DNA from 2 places in the Dermatophilus sp. B7861-1 genome. Region 2 is predicted to be linked to the other one. Evidence: predicted binding sites of a transcription regulator. Region 2 holds the regulator's gene; the other holds the start of a gene.
What was found. Region 2 encodes LexA, which represses DNA repair genes until DNA is damaged. Its sites were predicted from a motif close to TCGAACANNTGTTCGA; they were not measured.
Positions count from the first base shown of each region.

Region 1: ruvA (Holliday junction branch migration protein RuvA) is a predicted target of LexA. The motif match lies at 1,532-1,547, and genes of this name have one in related genera.

Region 1 is NZ_CM180082.1:1,278,121-1,282,470, forward strand. Features, by position in the region: gene ruvB (Holliday junction branch migration DNA helicase RuvB) at 1-857, opposite strand, end outside; gene ruvA (Holliday junction branch migration protein RuvA) at 854-1,465, opposite strand; gene ruvC (crossover junction endodeoxyribonuclease RuvC) at 1,590-2,108, opposite strand; gene AC2T9U_RS05710 (YebC/PmpR family DNA-binding transcriptional regulator) at 2,213-2,983, opposite strand; gene pdxT (pyridoxal 5'-phosphate synthase glutaminase subunit PdxT) at 3,109-3,729, opposite strand; gene AC2T9U_RS05720 (amino acid permease) at 3,830-4,350, opposite strand, start outside.
Region 2 is NZ_CM180082.1:1,447,631-1,451,980, reverse strand. Features, by position in the region: gene AC2T9U_RS06450 (DNA internalization-related competence protein ComEC/Rec2) at 1-456, shown strand, start outside; gene AC2T9U_RS06445 (LysR family transcriptional regulator) at 461-1,405, opposite strand; gene lexA (transcriptional repressor LexA) at 1,446-2,159, opposite strand; gene AC2T9U_RS06435 (LysM peptidoglycan-binding domain-containing protein) at 2,589-3,026, shown strand; gene nrdR (transcriptional regulator NrdR) at 3,388-3,882, shown strand; gene AC2T9U_RS06425 (vitamin B12-dependent ribonucleotide reductase) at 4,085-4,350, shown strand, end outside.

The sequences.
Region 1 (4,350 bases), 170 kb from region 2:
CGGTCAAGACGATCCAACCCGCGACTGTCAACGTCAAACAACTCCAGCGCCGCACAAGCAGCATCAGCATCGAGCACACCACTTCCATGCACCTGAGCCCAGTCACGCACCCGCCGCAAAAGCCGATTAGCGATCCGAGGGGTGCCACGTGAGCGGTCAGCTATCTGAGAAAGACCTTCATCAGTGGCCTCGACATCAAGAAGATTCGCTGATCTGCGAACAATGGCAAGGAGCTCACCACTGTCATAAAAATCAAGATGCCCAGTAAACCCGAAACGATCACGCAAAGGAGCGGGCAGCAAACCAGCCCGCGTGGTGGCCCCCACCACAGTGAAAGGCGCCAACTCCAACGGGATTGCCGTAGCGCCTGGACCTTTACCCACGATGATGTCGACACGGAAGTCCTCCATCGCTAGATAGAGCATCTCCTCAGCGGGGCGGGCCATACGGTGAATTTCGTCGAGGAAAAGCACTTCCCCTTCGGTCAGCGACGACAGGATGGAAGCCAAGTCCCCAGCATGCTGGATAGCTGGCCCGCTCGTAATACGAATAGGAGCCCCAAGCTCAGAGGCCACAATCATGGCTAGCGTGGTTTTACCCAGTCCCGGCGGCCCAGATAAAAGAATGTGGTCCGGGCTGGAAGCACGACGCTTAGCAGCTTCAAGAACAAGGCCAAGCTGGTCACGGACGCGACGCTGACCAGGGAACTCAGCAAGCCGTTTCGGGCGTAGCGCAGCTTCGATCTGACGTTCGTCACCGGATTCATCAACGTGCGCGCTAGGGTCAACGATGCGTGGTGATGCGTCATACGAGCCGTCGTCCCACGTGTCGGCCGAGTGCTCTCCCAAAGGGCTCATCGGCTGAGCTCCTGCAGCGCAGCTTTCAATGCGACACCCACGGGAGCATCAGCATCCACGGTTTTCGCTACCCGTCCTAGGGCTGCCTCGGCTTGTTTGGCAGACCACCCCAGACTCATGAGAGCTTCAGTTACTGAATCATTCCAGACCGGTTCATCACTGCTACTGGCAGCGAGCTCTTCATGGTGGGGGTTTTCGTCAAGGCCGAGTGCCGTCATCTTTTCGCGCAGCTCCAAAATGATCCGTTCCGCGCTTTTCTTACCGATGCCAGGAACTTTCACCAAAGCAGTGACTTCTCCTGCAGAGATCGCTGTCGCCAGCCGGGCAGGCGTGAACACCGCGAGCATGGCCAACGCCATCCTGGGGCCCACTCCACTGACGCTTTGCGCAACCTCGAAAATTTCTTTCTCCTGCGCATCAGCGAATCCGTACAAAGTCCACGCATCTTCACGAACCACCAGGCTCGTGGCCAGCTCTGCCTGTTCTCCAACTCGCAGTGAGGCCGCGGTGGCAGGAGTGAGACGCACCTGTAGCCCCACACCCCCAACCACAATCACAGCCTGATCTAGCCCTGCACTGATGACCGTGCCGCTGATCGAGGCGATCATGCTTCTCCTAAACCATGCTGATTTGCGTTGGGCACCTCACGCCACCGGAGAACGCAAGGCACATATTCGGACATGTGTTCGCCTGCAACGCTACCGCATCCCATCGAAGGTAAAACGTTGCCTCTCAGCGCCCTTGCGCCCGCTTTGTTGCCTGCTCGATACGTGCTGCCGCTCCCCCACGCCACACGTGACACACCGCTAGCGCTAAGGCATCTGCCGCATCAGCGGGTTTAGGAGGAGCATTCAGAGCCAAAATCCGGGTGATCATAGTTGTCACCTGCGCTTTATCGGCCCGCCCATTGCCTGTAACCGCAGCTTTAACCTCACTGGGTGTATGAAGCGCTAACGGCACTTCTCGTCGGGCTGCAGCCAACATAGGGATTGCGCTGGCTTGCGCAGTGCCCATGATCGTACTCACGTCATTGCGGGCGAAAACCCGCTCCACGGCAATTGATTCAGGCTGGTATTGATCGAGCCACTCATCGAGTTGACCGGCCAAAGAATTGAGCCGTTCGTGAATTGGATCGCCAGTGGGGGTTCGGATTACACCTACCGCAACCATGCGCAGTTGTCTTCCAGGAGCACCGTCGACTACGCCTACACCACATCGGGTCAATCCTGGATCTACTCCCAGAACTCGCACCGCTGCTCCTCTTCGTTTGTTCTTTATATGTGTGAGAGCGCCAGGAGGTCTTATTGAGTCACCTGGCGCTCTCATACATTCACGCGTGTGCGCAGAAAGTGTGCTCAGTCTTCGTCTTCGAGCTGGGCGGCCACCTCAGGTGAGATGTCGCCGTTAACGAAGACGTTCTGCACGTCGTCGCTGTCTTCGAGGGCGTCAACGACACGCAACATTTTGCGTGCACCTTCGAGATCGAGCGGAACCTGCAGGTTCGGGACGAATTCTGCTTCAGCAGAGTCGTAGTCCACACCAGCCTCTTGCAGGGCTGTGCGGACGGCAACGAAGTCACTGGCTTCGGAAATGATGCGGAAGCTATCACCGAAGTCTTCGACCTCGTCAGCACCAGCTTCGAGGACGACTTCCAGCAGGGAGTCTTCGGTTGCTTCGCCGTCTTTTTGCGCCTTGGGGACGATGACGACGCCTTTGCGTTCGAAGTTGTAGGCGACCGAACCGGGGTCAGCTAGGGAGCCACCGTTGCGGGTCAGGGCCACGCGCACTTCGGTGGCGGCGCGGTTGCGGTTATCAGTCAGGCACTCGATCAGGACTGCGACACCGCCGGGGGCGTAGCCCTCGTACATGATGGTCTGCCAGTCGGCGCCGCCTGCTTCTGCACCGGATCCGCGTTTGACGGCGCGGTCGATGTTGTCGTTGGGGACCGAGCTCTTCTTGGCCTTCTGGATGGCGTCGAACAGTGTCGGGTTACCGGCTGGGTCACCGCCGCCAGTACGTGCCGCGACCTCGATGTTTTTGATCAGCTTGGCGAACAGCTTGCCGCGCTTGGCATCGATGGCCGCTTTCTTGTGTTTGGTAGTCGCCCACTTGGAGTGACCGCTCATACGTTGTCTCCTCGAAAATCGGAACGGAGTGCCCGCGGATTTGTCGGTATCGATCGCATCCAGATCCGAACCATCGTACCCATCTGTCGTGTAGTGGCCTGCGCCTTCAGAGTGGGGTGGGCTGTTTAGCTTGCTCGAACGAGGTTGACGAAGTGCTGGTGCATGCGGTGGTCGCCGGTTATCTCGGGGTGGAATGCGGAGGCTAAGAGGTTTCCTTGGGCGACGACTACGGGGCGGGGCGTGCTGTGACCGGTGGGTGTTTCGGTGGTGACTGAAGCGAGTATTTCAACCTCAGGGCCGGTGGTTTCTACCCATGGGGCCCGGATGAAGACGGCGCGCATGGGGGTGTCGGTAGTGGTGATGCCAGCTACGGGTAGGTCTGTTTCGAAGGAGGCGATTTGGCGTCCGAATGCGTTGCGTCGCACGACGATGTCGAGGCCTCCGAGGGTTTGTTGGCTTTTTTCGCCGTCGAGGATTGAGTTGGCTAGCAGGATCATTCCGGCGCAGGAGCCGTAGGCGGGCATGCCATTGCGAAGTCGTTCTTTGAGAGGGTCTTGGAGGTCAAAGGTTCGTAGGAGCCGGTCGATCACAGTGGATTCGCCCCCGGGTAGGACGATGCCGTGCACGGTGTGGAGCTCTTCGGGGCGGCGAATGGGCACTGCGGTGGCGCCGCAGGCGGTGATGGCGGTGGCGTGTTCATGCACGTCGCCTTGGAGCGCAAGAATTCCGATGGTGGGCGATGTCACGTCATAAAAGGCTACGTTGTGCGGTGCGGTGGGTTAGGCAAATAGCAGCGGCGGGCAGATGTGCTTGTGGGCTTCTGTCCGCCGCTGTGTTTCTTGGGGTTTATTCAAAGGTGAGTTCGGTGGCTTTTTGGAATTCGGGGTGACGTTCTTTGTTGCGTTTGACTAGCGGCCATAGGAACCACACGGTGGCTGTGAATAGGGCTGCTGCGCCGAGCACCTTCCAGTTGAAGAACTCGTTTGAGGTGTCGATGAGCATGATCACGATGATGCCCACCAGGCAGATGATGCCGAACCAGCCGGTGTAGGGGGCTCCGGGCATGGGGAATGAGGTGGGTTCGACTAGGCCTTTGTTGATGCGTTTCCGTAGGGCCATTTGGCAGGCGAAGATAGTCACCCATGTCCATACGATGCCGACTGCGGCGGTTTCGACGGCGATGTCGAATGCTTCTCCGGGCATGAACACGTTGAGGATGACTCCCAGGAAGTACACGAATGCGGTGAGGAGAATGCCGCCTGCGGGTACGCCGGTTTTGTTGAGTTTGGCTGTGAAGCGGGGGGCTTCGCCGGATGCTGCCAGGGAGCGCAGGATGCGGCCGGTGGAGTAGAGGCCGGAGTTACATG
Region 2 (4,350 bases):
GGTAGTGAGGGTGTGTGGGGTGGGCTTCGTTTGCGGACTGTGTGGCCGCGTAGTGAGCACAGCGCTAGTTCTAATGACGGCTCTTTGGTTCTTACTGCTGAAGCTGGTGGGATGCGGGTGTTGTTGTTGGGGGATGCTGAAGAGTCAGCTACTGCTGCTGTGCGTCGTGCTCTTGAGGGTAGTGGGCAGTTAGGCAGTTTTGATGTGGTGAAGGTGTCGCATCATGGGTCGGCGCATGTTGCTGCAGGGTTGTATAGCGATCTGCGGGCGGCAGTTGCGGTTATTAGTGTGGGGGCGCAGAACACTTATGGGCATCCAGCTCCGTCGGTGATGATGGATTTGCAGCGTTCGGGGGCGAGTGTGTGGCGCACCGATGAGGCGGGGACGGTCTTGATGCATGTTTCCGGTGCTGGTGGTGGCCGGGGTGTTGTGGTTCGGGGGTTGCGAACCAGGTGAGGTTTTAGATCATGAGAGTGGCGGGGATTTCTGGTGATGTGTGTGCGTGTTCTGCGCTGTCGGTGAGGGCGTGGAGGGTGGTGGCGACGGCGGGGACTCGGAAGAGATCGGGTGTGGTGACGGCGTAGACGGTGCGGTGACTTTGGGGGGTGATGTCGCGGATGGCTACGTCGGGGTGGATGGCTTTGGAGAGGTTTAGGGCGGGGATGAGGGCGGCGCCGAGCCCGGCGCCGACGAACCCGAGTACGGCCATGTAGTCCTCGGTTTCGTAGGTGACGCGGGGACGGAATCCGGCCAGGTTGCAGGAGTCCAGGAGGTGGCCGCGGCAGCGGGGGCAGCCGGCGATCCAGTCTTCATTGGTGAGGTCGGCGAGATTGACTACGGGATTGCTGGTGAGGGGGTGTTGGCGGGGGAGTGCGACGTGTACGGGGTCGTCGAATAGTTCGATGGCGTGGAGTGTTTCGAGGTTGTCCTCGGCTGCGGGTAGTCCGGCTCCGTCGTAGGCGAAGACTAAAGCGATGTCGCATTCGCCAGCACGCAGGGCGGCTAATGCTTGCGGGGGTTCACCTTCGGTGAAGGTGACTGTGATGCCGGGGTAGGTTTCGCGTAGTTGCGCTAGGGCGGCCGGGACAATGGCGGCCGATGCCGAGGGGAAGGCCATGAGGCGTACTCGTCCTGATTCGAGTCCGGCGATGGCTGATATTTCGTCTTCGGCTTGTTCGAGTGCGGTGAGTATGGCTGTGGCGTGGCGGGCTAGGACTTCGCCTGCTTCGGTGAGTCGTACGGTGCGGCCTACGCGTTCAACGAGGGTGGTTCCGGTGCGTTGTTCGAGTCGGCGCACCATTTGTGAGATCGCAGGTTGGGAGTAGCCCAGGGAGGCGGCGGCGGAGGTGAAGCTTCCGGCGTCGGCGATGGCGCGCATGACTCGGAAACCGGCGATGTCGATCATGTTGCTGATCATAACGTCGCGTTACTGGTATCGCGGGTGGTCACAGGCGTCGGATGACTGCGGTGACTTTTCCGAGGATGGTGGCGCCGGTGGCGTCGATGGGGTTGTAAGCGGGGTTGTGTGGCATGAGCCAGCGGGAGCCGTCGGGGTTGATTTTTAGGGTTTTGACTGTTGCTTCGGAGTCGAGCATGGCTGCGATGATTTCGCCGTTGCTAGCGGTGGGTTGGCGGCGGACGGCGACCCAGTCTTTGTCGCAGATGGCGGCGTCGACCATGGAGTCGCCGAAGACTTGCAGGAGGAAAAGCTCTCCTTCACCGACGAGTTGACGCGGTAGAGGAAAGACGTCTTCGAGTGCTTCTTCTGCGGGTATGGGGGTGCCAGCTGCGATACGGCCAAGGATGGGCACGTAGGTGGCTTCGGGGTGCAGATCGGTGCCACTTATTTCTGGCGTGGGGGGTTCTGTGGAGTCGGGACGGGACTCTTTGCGGTCGGGGAGGTCTAGGTCGGTGTCGATGAGTATTTCGATGGCGCGGGGGCGGTGGGGGTCGCGGCGTAGGTAGCCCTTGCGTTCGAGGGCGGAGAGCTGGTGGGAGACGCTGCTGGGTGAGGTCAGTCCTGCGGCATCGCCGATTTCGCGCAGGCTGGGTGGATATCCGCGGGATTCAACGCAGACGCGGATGACCTGGAGAACTTTACGTTGCCGTGCAGTGAGTCCGGGGCGTTGTTGAGCGGCGATTTCATGGATCTCGGACATGGGGATCCCTTTCTCTAGCATCGCCTGCCGACAAGGTGAGATCTCGCAGGGGGCGTGTGAACGGTGTCGGAGGGTGAGAGCAAGGTGGGTCTCACCTTGGGCTGGCTGGTTCCCGCTCATTTCGAGGCTCTGGATTGGGCGTGCACGTGAGCCCGATGAGAGTTGCGGGATGGGGCTGTTGTTCGAATTCTAGGCGGCGATGGGGGGTTTCCTCAAACAGATGTTCGGATTCTGTGTTGCGCAGCCCAGAAGGAGGAGTCTATTTGCAGGGTCATGTTGGTCAAGTTGAATTAGTTAAATCGAATATGTGTGCGAAATATCCTTGCTTTTTCTATCGAACTTTTGTTCGATAGAACATGTATTCGAATCATTGGCTCGCGTGCAGCAGGTACAGGTTTGATGTCTGGGTATGAAAAGAGGGAGTTCGTCATGACTGGTCGCAATATGTTGCATGCGGTATCACCTGGCGGGGATCAAGCTGACCTGCGGGGGCATGGTGAAGCCAGCGGTAGGGCCACAGTTGTAGGTGAGGGGTTGGCGACGGTCATTTCTTTCCCGGAATCGAGGCGGGGAGAAGTAAGCCCGGTGTGGTCGATATCTACAGGCCGTTTAGTGGTGGCTTTGGGGGTGGTGTTTGTGGTGTCGCTTGTCGTCTTTATGGTGTGCGCCGGTCCTGATCAGGTGGGGATTGTGATGGATCGCATGGTGACCGTTACGGAGAACCAGTCGACGCTGGCAGATATTGCCCGGGAGTATCTGCCGCAGCTTCCCTCTGGTGATGCGGTGATGATCCTGCAGCAGATCAATGATTTGGCTGATGTGCATGTGAGTGTGGGGCAGCGTTTGTGGATTCCGCGCATGCCGTGAGATTCATTGGGCAACTAGCTTCGACACGCCGGTGGGGGAGTTGGGGTGCTGGGTTGAGGGGCGCGTGAGTGGGGGTGGCCTGTGTGTTTGTGGGCCTGGGGTGGGGAAAGTGACGTATCAAACGGTCTTCCAGCTTTTGTTTGGAGAAGCGGCACCCATAGGATCACTACATCTAGTGACGCCAGATGAAGCATTGTCCATATATTGTGGATGGGTAAAAGGTTTTATATCGCTATTATTTCAGTGGGCCTTTGTCTACTGAAAGAACGTGAACCTGCGTTCCTAGACGTGCGGGGATCCACGCGATGTGGCCGTTCCTCACGGCAGCAACGACACTCAACACGCAAGGAAGGAAAGCGACGTGCACTGCCCATTTTGTCGTCACGACGACAGTCGAGTCATCGACAGTCGCGCGATTGACGACGGATCGGGCATCCGGCGCAGAAGAGAGTGCCCTTCCTGCGGCAGACGTTTCACAACCCTGGAAACCTCCGCACTAGCAGTACGGAAACGTTCCGGCGCAAGTGAGCCCTTCAGCCGCGGAAAAATTGTCACTGGGGTGCGCAAAGCATGCCAAGGTAGACCCGTCTCGGACGACGACCTGGCATTACTTGCCCAACACGTAGAAGAAAACATCAGGATGCGCGGCGCCGCTGAGGTCGACGCGCACGCCATCGGACTGGCAATCCTTGAACCACTACAAGCCCTCGACGTTGTCGCCTACCTAAGGTTCGCCAGCGTCTATCAAGATTTCGAGCGTCTCGAAGATTTCGAGGCTGCGATCGCCCGTCTGCGCCAACCTCAGGACGAGAACGGCGTCATTACCGACGACGGAGACCCACCCGGCAGCGGGTAAGCATCACCATGCTTTCATAGCGCGTTTTTCACATTTCTCACCATCAGCGGGCCAACAACTGGTGCCGCTATCACCCATGCCCGCATTCAGCGGGCGTCCGAGGCCCTACGCCACTGTGCCTGCGTCGTCGACATAGTCAAGCGTTCGGGGCGAGCAAACAGTAAAGCGGCTTCGCAAGAGCCGAGTCTGGGAGGAACGACGTATGAGCGAAACCACCGACACAATGGCTGAATCAGACAACGCAGGCAGGCAAGGAATCACCGTCGCGCGTATCTTCACCACCCCCGGCGTGCACCCCTACGAAGAGGTGACATGGGAAAAACGCGACGTTGTCCAAACAAACTGGAAAACCGGCGAAACAATCTTCGAACAACACGGAGTCGAATTCCCCGACTTCTGGTCAATGAACGCCAGCACCATCGTCACCACAAAATACTTCCGCGGCGCAGTAGGAACACCAACACGTGA